DNA from 3 places in the Jeotgalicoccus sp. S0W5 genome. Region 3 is predicted to be linked to each of the others. Evidence: riboswitches for the same ligand, from Rfam matches in the RefSeq annotation. Region 3 holds a riboswitch; each other region holds the start of a gene.
The links. Region 3 has a riboswitch for S-adenosylmethionine ahead of metK (methionine adenosyltransferase). Riboswitches for the same ligand answer to the same signal wherever they lie in the genome.
Positions count from the first base shown of each region.

Region 1: it holds a riboswitch for S-adenosylmethionine, as region 3 does, so the genes downstream of both, EYB29_RS09345 (5-methyltetrahydropteroyltriglutamate--homocysteine S-methyltransferase) here and metK (methionine adenosyltransferase) in region 3, are expected to answer to the same signal.
Region 2: it holds a riboswitch for S-adenosylmethionine, as region 3 does, so the genes downstream of both, EYB29_RS03465 (methionine ABC transporter ATP-binding protein) here and metK (methionine adenosyltransferase) in region 3, are expected to answer to the same signal.

Region 1 covers NZ_SIRQ01000013.1:15,546-19,805, forward strand. Annotated here, with positions in the region: gene EYB29_RS11620 (ribonuclease H1 domain-containing protein) at 1-587, opposite strand, end outside; gene EYB29_RS09345 (5-methyltetrahydropteroyltriglutamate--homocysteine S-methyltransferase) at 647-1,732, opposite strand; SAM riboswitch class I at 1,824-1,929, opposite strand; gene EYB29_RS09350 (MFS transporter) at 2,088-3,263, shown strand; gene EYB29_RS09355 (MsnO8 family LLM class oxidoreductase) at 3,426-4,260, opposite strand, start outside.
Region 2 covers NZ_SIRQ01000003.1:231,569-235,828, forward strand. Annotated here, with positions in the region: gene chrA (chromate efflux transporter) at 1-103, opposite strand, end outside; gene EYB29_RS03455 (putative RNA methyltransferase) at 220-1,074, shown strand; gene EYB29_RS03460 (SprT-like domain-containing protein) at 1,403-1,891, shown strand; SAM riboswitch class I at 1,928-2,030, shown strand; gene EYB29_RS03465 (methionine ABC transporter ATP-binding protein) at 2,089-3,102, shown strand; gene EYB29_RS03470 (methionine ABC transporter permease) at 3,155-3,754, shown strand; gene EYB29_RS03475 (MetQ/NlpA family ABC transporter substrate-binding protein) at 3,754-4,260, shown strand, end outside.
Region 3 covers NZ_SIRQ01000003.1:688,938-693,197, reverse strand. Annotated here, with positions in the region: gene pckA (phosphoenolpyruvate carboxykinase (ATP)) at 24-1,598, opposite strand; SAM riboswitch class I at 1,809-1,911, shown strand; gene metK (methionine adenosyltransferase) at 2,007-3,191, shown strand; gene EYB29_RS05785 (nuclease-related domain-containing protein) at 3,220-4,128, shown strand; gene EYB29_RS05780 (NAD-dependent succinate-semialdehyde dehydrogenase) at 4,204-4,260, shown strand, end outside.

The DNA.
Region 1 (4,260 bases), on a different contig from region 3:
CTTACAGCTTGTTTAGCGAGTTGGTCTGCAAGGTCGTTAAATTCCACACCTGTATGTGCTGCCACCTTATAGAAATGAATATTAATCTTCTTACTATATTCGTGCATCGTTTTAACATAATTTTGAGTGACAGAATTCTTCGCTCTCCACTCTTCATTATACCATTTTTCTAATCCTGCATAATCGTAGTGCACATATATATCACTATAGTCATGTTGAATCGCCCACTCTACTGCATAGAGAATACCTGCTATTTCTGCTGTTACGTTCCAAAGATTGACTTCAGGGTCGACCTCAGTCGGTTCACTCGCTTGGTGAATCACACGATCGTCCACTATAAACACCGCACCAAAGCCTGCCTTTTCACTTCTTTTGTCATAACTACCATCCACATAAGTCACAAGGGCACCTTTAGGAATATCTACTATTTCATTTTTTAAATTATCTATATAATTCTCAGCTTCTTGTCTTGTTTTAAATGATTTGAATTCTGCCCCACTATAACCTTTAACTGCTTTTTGACAGTCCGGCCAATTAGTGAAGATGCCTGTTTGATGTCCTTTACGCACTGCATAATATTTCGCCATAACGATACTCCTTTAAATATATAAAACCACTCATGATTGTACCATGAGTGGCAGTTTCCTTATAATAATTCGTCAGCAAGTGCAATGACGTAACGTAATTTTTCCCACTGTTCTTCCTCAGTTAAAACATTTCCGTGGTGTGTTGAAGAGAATCCACATTGTGGACTCAAACGAATTTGTTCTTTAGGCACATAATTGGTCGCTTCTTCAATACGCGCTTTGATCACTTCTTTATCTTCTAAATCACCACTTTTTGAAGTCAGTAAACCGAGCACAACAGCCGGGCCACCATCAGGAATTTCTTTTAGAGGCTCAAAATCGCCTGAACGATCATCGTCATACTCTAAAAAGAAACCATCAACATTTTCTTTAGCAAATAAGACAGGTGCAATCTTGGCGTATGATCCTTCAAATGCCCAAGTTGAACGGTAGTTTCCTCGACATAAGTGAGTAGTAATTACCATATCTTCTGGTTTCACTTCTAGGGCGCCATTTACAACTCTTAGAGCAAGATCTATAAGTTGTTCGCGGTTATAACCACTCTCTTGATACGGTTCTTCTTCAGTATTTAGTCTTGCAATATAAACATCATCTAACTGTAAGTATCGACAACCGACATCATAGAAGGCCAAGATGGCATCCTGGTAAGCTGCAATAATGTCATCTGCATATTCTTCAATATCCGGATAGATTTCCTTATTACGTACACCATAGTTGAAAAATTGGTTAGGTGAAGGAATCATTTGTTTTGGAACAGCTCTGTCTCCAACGATTTCCTTAAACAGGATAAACTCTTTCACGTGTGGATGGTTTTTATCGAAAGAAATCTTACCGATGTTTCGGATATTATAGGCTTCTGTCTTCATGCCATTGAATGAGTAACCTTCTTCAGGGATATAGCCTTCAAAGCCACCAACATGTTCCATAAAGTCAGTGTGCCAAAAACGTCGGCGGAACTCGCCATCCGTAACAGCCTTGAGTCCGACTTCAATTTGCTTATCCACAACTTTTTCAATTTCTTCTGTTTCTATTTTAAATAATTCGTCCTTACTGATATTACCTGCTTCAAAGTCTTTTCTTGCTTGATGTATTCTGACAGGACGTAATAAACTTCCGACGTGATCTGCTTTAAATGGTGCTGACATGTAATAACCTCTTTCAATATTGTTTTTAAATAAATAAAATCCCCTTCTATCTTGTTTAAGATTTAAAAGAGGAGTGCTTTACATGTCCATCTTCTCATCTTTAAGTTACAAGAACTTCAAGGAATTAGCACAGTACCCCTAAGGGTCCGCTGCTGAGGTATCGACGGGCCTTTTCCCTCCACCTCTCTGGATAAGAATTTTATTTATTTAATTGAATATTATATTAGCACTAGACATAATATTCTGTCAAATAACTTATAAATCACTAAGTGAAAACACTTTCTTTATATATAATATAGACTTTGTTTTTAATGTGTAATAGTATATCTCTTATGCTTTTAGTAAGGAGGTTAATATGAAGAATCAAGCTTCAAGACAACTTGTCATTACAATTTTTATGATCGGTGCCTTTGCAGTCGGCATGACAGAGTATGTCGTTACCGGTTTATTAACACAATTTGCTGCAGATTTAAACGTTGAAGTCTCTACAACCGGTTTACTTCTAAGTGTTTATGCACTCAGTGTTGCTGTGTTTGGTCCGGTGATTCGATTATTAACGTTGAGATTGGCTCCGAAATTACTCTTAATAATTTTAATTTCTATATTTATAGTTTCTAATATTGTTGCCGCGACCGCACCAAATTTTGAAGTACTACTATTATCGCGTTTGTTATCCGCTTCTATGCATGCGCCATTCTTCGGTGTCATGATGAGTTTAGCGATGGTAATTTCTCCACCAAATAAGAAAACCGGCGCGGTTGCCCTAGTGAATGGTGGACTCGTCATCGCAGTGATGCTCGGTGTACCATTTGGTTCATACATTGGTGCCTTGTTAGACTGGAGAATCGTCTTTTGGATCATCGTTACCCTCGGCATAATCAACTTACTTGGTCTAATATTATTTACACCAAACTATAAGACAGGTGAAGCACCGAAAATCTCTAGTGAATTGTCAGCATTAAAAGATAAGAATGTCATCATGTTAATGGTTACGATTATTTTTGGATACTCAGGTGTATTTACTGCTTATACGTTTTTAGAACCTATGTTAAGAGACATTGCTGGTATGGGAGACTTTGGGGTCACTTTTAGTATGCTAATGTTTGGTACTTTTGCAGTCATTGGCAACTTTTCGTCTGGGCGAATCCAACCCGGAAAACTAACTGGCGCAGTTACTTTGGTTATTCTGTTCTTAGCCATCGTCTTATTCGGTTTAACATTTATGTTAGAAGTTCCATATCTTTCCTACCTTGCCGCTGGACTATTTGGCTTAGGCACATTCGGAATTTCTCCAATGTTGAATTCTAAGATTATTTTTGCAGCCGTTACCGCACCCGCTTTAGCCGGAACTTTGGCCGCTTCAGTTTTCAACCTTTCAAACTCAATCGGTGCATCACTCGGTTCACTTTTATTGACTAACGGATTTTCATACCGTGAGATTACCTTCATTGCCGGTGGTATGTTAGTATTTGGCGCTTTATGCATGGTCGCCACTCACTTCATAGAAGATAAAAGCCGCTTTGAAAATTAATGTTTTATAATATCTCTATAGCTATCGGCTCTCTGTCGTGGTCACAGCGGGCCGTTATTTACTTTTCGGCTCTCTGTGATCACTACAGCGGGCCACCCGCTATCATCAACATCACAAAAAAAGCGTTGAACTCTATAAGGTTCAACGCTTTTCTTAATTATTTTACATCACTTCAGCAATTCTTTTATAACTATTAACCTTATCAGTAAAATCATGTGTAATCGTCACTATCATTAACTCATCAACACCGTAAGTTCTTTGATATGCCATCAACTTATCCCGCACAAAATCAGCATCTCCTATGATGACATTGTCACGGACCTTATTGAGCTCAGCTACTTCTTCCTCGGTCAATTCAATTGCTGAAACTTCATCAAATGAAGGTATGCCAGAAAATTCTCGCCCAGTTGATTTTAAGGCTTGATTGACCAAATAAGGTCTCGCCATTCTTTCTGCTTCCTCATACGTTCCTCCACAAAAAGCGTTGACCGTAACTATGATTTCCCCTTTATTGCTATCTGCTTTATAGGTCGATAGTACTTCGCCTGTTGACTGACCACTCATAAACTCCCCATAGCAGTAATTCAACTGATTGTCTCTTGCAAAGATCGCACTTTTTTCACTGGTACCGAGCATCCACATTTTGACTTTATGCTGGCTATCTGGCATAACCTTCAAGTTTTCTCTCTTATTCATTAACAATGCTTTTAATTCACTGACTAAGTCTGGCATCTTAAAGACATGCCCAAGATAATTATCACTTAGTGCTTCAGAGGCAACGTTATCTCCGCCCGGGGCACGACCGATACCGACGTCAATCCGATCACCATGAAGTACGAGCAGTGTATTAAAAGTTTCAGCTACTTTTAATGGTTTATAATAAGGCAGCAGTGTTGCACCGCTGCCTAGTCTAATCTCTTTAGTTATCATCCCGATTGCACCGAGCGTTACCTCCGGTGCACTTGAGGATAAACCTTTCATTCCATGGTGTTCTGCT
Region 2 (4,260 bases), 460 kb from region 3:
CGGTATGAAAGTAACCGAGGTGTGCAGAGGGTCCACCAAAAGAAGTTAAGCCTAATCTTGTGGACACTAAATATATTTCAAGTAATAGCATGAATCGCTTCATTTAATCCTCCTTAAAAACTTGTTTTTGTGTAGAATACCATTTAAAGTTATTGAGTACTATAGAAATTTATATTCTTTTACAATTCATAATGTAATTGAAATAAAGTAGGTGAATTAATGAAAAAGAGAGAAATTGCAGCGCTTGGTTTTCAGAAATTAGAATCGAATCTACAGTGTCCGATTTGTAGTGCTGATTTAAATGTCGTCGATTCAAATCGTTTAGTGTGTGTAAAACGTCATAGTTATGACTTAGCAAAACAAGGCTACGTCAATATGCTGCAAAAACAAGTATCTTCGATGTATGATCAAGACTTATTTGATGCGAGGTATAATATTATATCAGTTCATAATCTTTACAAAATAATTCATCAAAAAGTTGCTGATATAATTAATGCACTTCCAAATGAAAACCGCCTTATTTTTGATGCAGGTTCTGGTGAAGGTTCACATTTACGTTCAATTATAAAACTAGTTGATAAAGATAACACTCATGGTATTGGATTAGATATCTCAAAAGATGGTGTTTTACTCGCGAGTAAAAACTATAGTCATGAAAACTGGGTGGTCGGAGATTTAAGTCGTACACCGTTTAAAGAGAGTAGTATAGATGTAATCTTAAGCTACTTATCTCCTGCGAATTATGAAGAATTTCAACGTATTTTAAAGCCGAACGGCATACTGATCAAAGTTATTCCGGGTAGCAAGTACTTAAAAGAAATTAGAGAAACTTTAGCTGGTGATAGTCAAGAATATGAGAATACGGATACCTTGGAATTAATGAGAAATAAAGTAGATGTTATTTCCGAAGAGAGAATAACATATGAAGTTGAACTGGCTAGCGTCGCTTTAAAAGATTTAATAAAGATGACCCCGCTCGGTTGGCACGTAAGTCAGCAAGAGATTAAAGATTTTACTGAAACAAGCAGTAAAATAATTACTGTAGATTTACACATTATTCAAGCGAAATATTGAAATAACTGTCATTGTAATCTTATCAAACTGCGTTATAATACTGTTTATGGGCTATTATTTGAAATATTTGAGCTTATATTACAAAGATATTACAAACATAATTATTTCACATTAAGGCTTGAAATAACCCAAAGATTAAAATATAATGAAAATATATTAAGAAATACATAACAGAACGACCTATTAATTTATAGCTATACTTCATATTATTAGCTCAATCGTTCTTTGATAGTGCCTTTGGCCTAGATATCATATTATATTATTTATCTGTTAGGGAGACTTCGAGTCTCTCTTTTTTTATGACTATTTATAAGTAGTGGTGAGTAAGGTGGACGAAAAAGAATTATTAGAATATGCAGTAGCATTCTCTAAGAAGCATTTTAATGTGGATTTTAATATTTCACTAAGAATCTCAAATAGAATGACTGCAAAGCTTGGCGCTTTTGTAATTAAGACGAGACACAACAGGGTTATTAACGAAGAGATTGTCATGTCGAAAACCTTTATTGACAATAATCCGAGGCACGTAATTCTTGATGTCCTACACCATGAATGTGTGCATTTTTGTCTATATCGACTAAACAAACCTTACCGAGATCAAGATGATTATTTTAAGAATACACTCAAGAAGCTCAACATTTCATTAACAAGAACCTATAGATACAAAGGCATTTTACATCATTATCAATGTATGCACTGTAATTATAAATTTACTAAACGTATGAAGGGCTATGAGAAGCGGTATGTCTGTGCAGGTTGTCATTCGAGATTTGCTTATCTCGGTCAAAGTAATGAGTCGCCTTATATTGACTTTTAGAATTAAATCATATAGTATTACTCTAAATTGAATATGAAATTATCAAGAGAGATGGAGGGTCGGGCCCTATGAAGTCTCAGCAGCGGGCTTATTTAAGTACTGTGCTAAATCCTGCAGGCATCGGCTTGGAAGATAATCAAACATCGCCATTTGTCTACATGATGAATGGTTTTTTTATTTTAAAGAGGAGGTAGATCATGAGCATAAAATTGGAGAGCGTTTCAAAAACCTATCAATTAAAAGGTCGTAAGGTTGAAGCATTAAAAGAAACATCATTAGAAATTAAATCAGGTGAGATTTTTGGTTTAATCGGATATTCAGGTGCAGGTAAATCTACTCTTGTTAGACTAATCAACTTATTAGAACAACCAACAACGGGTTCTGTAACAGTTGCTGGTGAAGATTTAACAAAGCTCACTAAGCATGAACTCAGACAGAAACGACAGAAAATTGGCATGATATTTCAGCAGTTTAACCTCATTGAATCTAAGACCGTTTATGAAAATATTGAGTTTGTCTTAAAAGCTTCAAAATTTGATAAAAAGAACAGAACAGCCCGTATCAAAGAACTATTGGAACTGGTTGGTCTTGGAGACAAGGCTGAAATTAAATCATCAAATTTAAGTGGAGGGCAAAAGCAAAGAGTCGGTATTGCTCGTGCACTTGCAAATGATCCTGACATTTTGCTTTGTGATGAAGCAACAAGTGCCTTAGATCCAGACACGACTAAGAGTATTCTTAAATTATTGAATCGAATCAATAAGGATTTAGGTATTACGATTATCGTTATTACTCATGAAATGGAAGTCATCAAAGAGATTGCAGACCGGGTCGGTGTAATGTCTAAAGGCGAAATTTTAGAAATGGGTCATACTTACGATGTCTTTAGTCATCCTAAGCATGAAATTACTAAAGACTTTGTTCAAGAAATTTATAATTTTGAAGTCCCTAATCAGTTTAAGGCAACGCGTGAGAATCAAGTGATTACAATACAGTTTCTCAGTGAAAATGCAGAGGAAAATTATCTCAACAAACTCTACCGTAATTTTGATTTAAACATAAGCATCTTAAATGGACGTATTGAATACATTAAGGATCAACCACTTGGTTTTTTAATGTTCCAAGTGACTGGTAAAGAAGAAGAAATTAATAGACTGAAAAGTCATATTGACCAGACGAACGGCATAGAAAGGGTGGGTTACATTGGATAGTTTCAGTCAGTTATGGCCAATTTTATATAAAGCATTACTTGAGACCGTACAAATGGTTTCTATTTCAATATTTTTTGCAGTGTTATTAGGCTTACCACTTGGTATCCTTTTATATATTACACAGCATCCACTCCTTTTTAGAATTAAATCTTTAAACAGTGTTCTTGGATGGGTGATGAATATTATACGGTCATTCCCTTTCATTATCTTAATCGTTGCGATAATGCCTTTTGCAACTTGGTTAGTCAATGATTCACATGGGCCAGTATTTGCAAGTGTGGCCTTATCAATAGCTGCAGTACCACTATTTGCCCGACTCGTTGAATCTAGTTTCAACGGTGTTAAGGACGGAGTGATTGAAGCGTGTATTGCTGGTGGCGCTTCAATTTTCTTAATCGTTACGGATGTTTTGTTACCAGAAGCGAAAAAGAGTATTACCCAAGCGATTACGCTAACAATTATTTCAATTATTGCTTTCTCAGCGACTGCAGGCGTTGTCGGTGGTGGTGGTGTAGGTGACCTAGCCATACGCTACGGTTATTACCGTTATGACACATTAACGATGATTGTGACAGTGGTTGTCTTAATCATTATCGTACAAATTGTTCAGTGGGTCGGCGACCGACTTGCAAACAGAGCGGAGGATAAGTAATGAGAGGTATTATAACATTTTTAATTGGTACACTTTTTGTCATCGTTCTAACAACAGTTTTACTCCATGAGGATGAAGGTGAAGTGATTACTATTGGTGCATCTAGTGGACCATTTGCTGATATGGCAACCTATGCTTTAAAACCAGTACTGGAAGATTCAGGTTATTCAGTTGAAGTTATTGAGTACAGTGACTATATTCAACCCAATAATGCTCTAGCCAATGGTGATATTGACGCGAACCTCTTCCAAAATGTTCTCTTTATGGATAGTTATAATGAAGAAAATAATACTGAATTAAAGAATATCATTCAAGTACCTACGGCGCCCATGGGGCTATACAGTGGAACATTCGACAGTATAGAAAGTATTACTTCGGGAAGTGAAGTGGCTCTGCCTTTAGACCCTGTTAATGCTTCACGAGGTTTCTTAACTTTACAAGATGCTGGCCTCATAACTATTAGTGAAGATGCTGATATGTTTGCTATTGAAGAAGCAGACATTATT
Region 3 (4,260 bases):
TCCGTTTTGTATCTAATTATTGTTTAAAATCCGCCTTTAGCTGCAATTTCTGCAGATTCTTCACCGAATTTTTTGAAGTTCTCAATGAATTGATCTTTAAGTGCTTCTGCTTTTTCATTATAAGCATCTTTTGATTCCCAAGTATTAGCAGGCGCTAAAATTTCTTCAGGAACACCTGTGACAGCAGTAGGGATAGATAATCCGAAGACATCATCTTTAACAAATTCACCAAGTTCTAATTCACCGCTGATTGCACGTCTAACCATAGAACGAGTGTGTTTGAGATCCATACGTTTACCAACGCCGTACTCTCCGCCAGTCCATCCTGTGTTAACCAGGTAGACGTTAACATCATGCTTATCAATTAAGTCACCTAGCATATTTGCATAGACTGTTGCATGTAATGGTAGGAACGGTGAACCGAAACCTGTTGAGAATACTGGTTGTGGAGACGTGACACCACGTTCTGTACCTGCAAGTTTCGATGTAAATCCACTCAAGAAGTGATACATTGCTTGGTCTTTAGATAACTTAGAGATAGGTGGTAATACACCAAATGCGTCTGCAGTTAGGAAGACAATTGTTTTCGGGTGACCTGCAACTGATGGAATACGTGCGTTATCGATATGGTTAAGTGGGTAAGCGGCACGTGTGTTTTCAGTTAATGCATCATCATCATAATCCGGATTACCTTCTTCATCAATAACAACATTTTCTAAAACAGAGCCAAATTTGATTGCTTCAAAAATTTCGGGCTCTTTTTCTTTTGATAGGTTGATTGTTTTAGCATAGCAACCACCTTCAATATTGAATACACCATCTTCATTCCAGCCGTGCTCATCATCACCGATTAAATCACGTTCAGGATCTGCAGAGAGCGTCGTCTTACCTGTACCAGATAGACCGAAGAATAGTGCAACGTCCTTGTTCTCACCGACATTTGCACTACAGTGCATACTCATTACACCTTGTTCAGGTAATAAGAAGTTCATGATAGAGAAGATGGATTTCTTCATTTCTCCACCGTACTCAGTACCACCAATAAGAATAATTTTCTTCTCTAAGGAAACGAGTACAAATACTTCTGATTTTGTACCATCTACAGCAGGATCTGCTTTAAAAGTTGGTGCAGAGACAATTGTAAATTCAGCGTCGATTGCTAATGCTTCTTCCTTAGTCTCAGGACGAATAAACATAGTTTTAGCAAACATGTTGTGCCAACTAAATTCATTAACAACTTGTAGTTTTAGTTGAGTCTGAGGATCAGCACCAGCATAGCCATTAAAAACAAATAACTCTTCTTTTTCATTTAAGTATGTAGTCACTTTTTCAAACAAATTGTCGAATATTTCTTCAGAAATCGGTTGGTTAACTTCTCCCCAATCGACTTTATTTTCAGATACGCTATCTTTTACGACAAAACGATCTTTAGGGCTACGGCCTGTATATTCACCAGTTTGAGCACGCAGGGCACCAGTGTTTGTTAATGTAGCTTCACCACGTCGTAAAGAAGCCTCTACTAGTTCACTGTTTGATAGTTGTTTGTGTGTTGAGGATTTAGCGACTAAGTCCTCGATTAAACTCTTGTGATTAACCATGATTCGCCTCCAAAAATATTTGAATTAAAACGCATTATTTAGAAATTAGTATAACACATTACTTTTTACGATAACACTATAATAAGAGTACATCTATAAGTAATGATGCACATTTCTAATTTAAGAAATAAATTTAACTTATTATATTAGTTTGATTTGGTCTAAATCTTGATTATCACATATCAATATTGTAATATATAGCTAAGTTATCTCTTATCAAGAGGTGGTGGAGGGATCAAACCCTGTGAAGCCAGAGCAACCTCCTTTTCAAGAAAGGTGCTAAAGAATGCAGAGTAATTCTGAGCGATAAGGGAAAAGGGCGAGCCTTTTTCTCTATGTTTATGTGGAGAATAAGGCTTTATTTTTTGCTTTAGGAGATAGCTAATTTAGCTATAAAGGAGAATTTTAATGTCAGAAAGAAAGTTATTTACATCAGAGTCAGTCACAGAGGGACACCCAGACAAAATTGCAGATCAGATTTCTGATGCGATTTTGGATGCGATTTTAGAAGGTGACCCATATGCGAGAGTGGCATGTGAAACTGTAGTTAATACAGGACTTGCTTTAATTGTAGGGGAAATCAGTACTGAGACTTATGTAGATATTCCTAAGACAGTTCGTGAAACTGTTAAGGAAATAGGCTACGTGGATGCTAAGTATGGTTTTGATTATAAGACGATGTCAGTATTAACTGGTATTGATGAACAGTCAGAAGATATCGCGGTTGGTGTTAACAATGCTTTTGAAACGAGAGAATCACAAGGGGTTTCAACTGGTGCAGGTGACCAAGGTCTAATGTTCGGATTTGCAACGAACGAAACGAAAGAGTTTATGCCTTTACCAATTGCACTTGCTCACAAAATTTCAAGACGTCTAACAGAAGTAAGAAAAGATAAGACGATTTCTTACTTAAGACCAGACGGTAAGTCCCAAGTGACAGTTGAATATGATGAAGCGGGTCAGCCGCTCCGTGTAGATACGATTGTTATCTCAACCCAACATCATGAGAACATACCTGCTTCTGAAATATATGATGATTTATTAGAGCATGTGATTAAAGCAGTTGTACCTGAACATCTTTTAGATGATGAAACTAAATACTTCATCAATCCAACAGGTCGTTTTGTAATCGGTGGCCCACAAGGGGATGCTGGCTTAACGGGTCGTAAAATTATAGTGGATACTTACGGCGGATATGCACGTCATGGTGGTGGTGCATTCTCTGGAAAGGATCCAACAAAAGTGGACCGTTCAGCAGCTTACGCAGCCCGTTATATTGCTAAAAATATTGTAGCGAGTGGTATTGCTGATAAGTGTGAAATCCAATTAGCATATGCAATTGGTGTATCTCAACCAGTATCTATCTCTGTTGATACATTTAAAACGGGACAATATGATGAAAATAAAATTGTTGAAGTCATTAGAGCGCTGTTTGATTTGTCACCAGATGGAATAATAGATATGTTAAACTTAAGAAAGCCAATTTATAAACAGACTGCAAGCTATGGCCATTTTGGGCGTTCGGACATTGACTTACCTTGGGAAAGATTAGATAAGGTCGATGCGCTTAAAGAATTATTAAGAAATCGCTAGGTGAGCACTGTTGGAAAGTAGGAATGTTATGAACACGGAAATCTTTACTAATCCCATTTTTATTGCGATTGCTGTCGTTCTTCTTATAGTAGTAATCTGGTTTTTAGTTTATTACTTTAAACATCGCAATCAAGTGAAAGTTGTTGAAAACAATCACGCTAAGGAAAAAGAATCTTTAGTACAGAAGTACGAAAGTGAACATGAAGCAGAAAGACTTGAGCACAAAAAAGAATTATCGAATTTAAATGAGAAGTATTATAATGATACGACTTTACTCGATAACAAATTATCAAGTTTACATCAGTTCTCAGTAGACAAAGGTGAATATTTAACAGACTTAGCTTTGATTCAGTTAAAAGATAAGTTGGTCAAAGATGAGAAAATCCGCGAATCCGATATGATTATCTTATCTAATGTATTCCTACCTTCACGAAATTATACGAATACACGTAAAATCGACCATTTAGTTTTAACACGTACAGGTATCTACTTGATTGATTCTAAGTATTGGAGTGGACACATTTTACATGGTGTGAATGAAGCACAATTTGAAACAGTGCCTTATGTAGAATCATTCTTCGACTTACTCGATCTAGATAAGAAACGAGAACAAACATTAATCTTCGAAAAGGCAGATCAGAAAAACGTATCTGTTAATCATTATAATGGTGTCATCGATGAGACGAAGATTACTGCAGAGAAGCTTAAAAACAAGTTGAAATTACAATACGATATCGTACCGATTATATATTTTAATCCTAAAGATAATGGTAACTATTCAATTACAAACTACTCAGAAGATCCATCAATCCGTGTAATTGTCGGCCAAGAAGACCTAGAAGCATTCTTCTTGAAATATGTTTTCCATGGCAGATTCCAATACACGGTTAAAGACTTAGATGAAATTGCAGATGCAATTTTAGAACAGAGCCTGTGATCTTAAATTTTGTAAATTGAAAATAATCGTCCTATAATTATTTATAGGACGATTTTATTTTTGGAGGGAAAAACAATGTCAGAAGAAATTATTGTAATTAATCCCGCAACAAGAGAAGAAATTGGGAAAGTG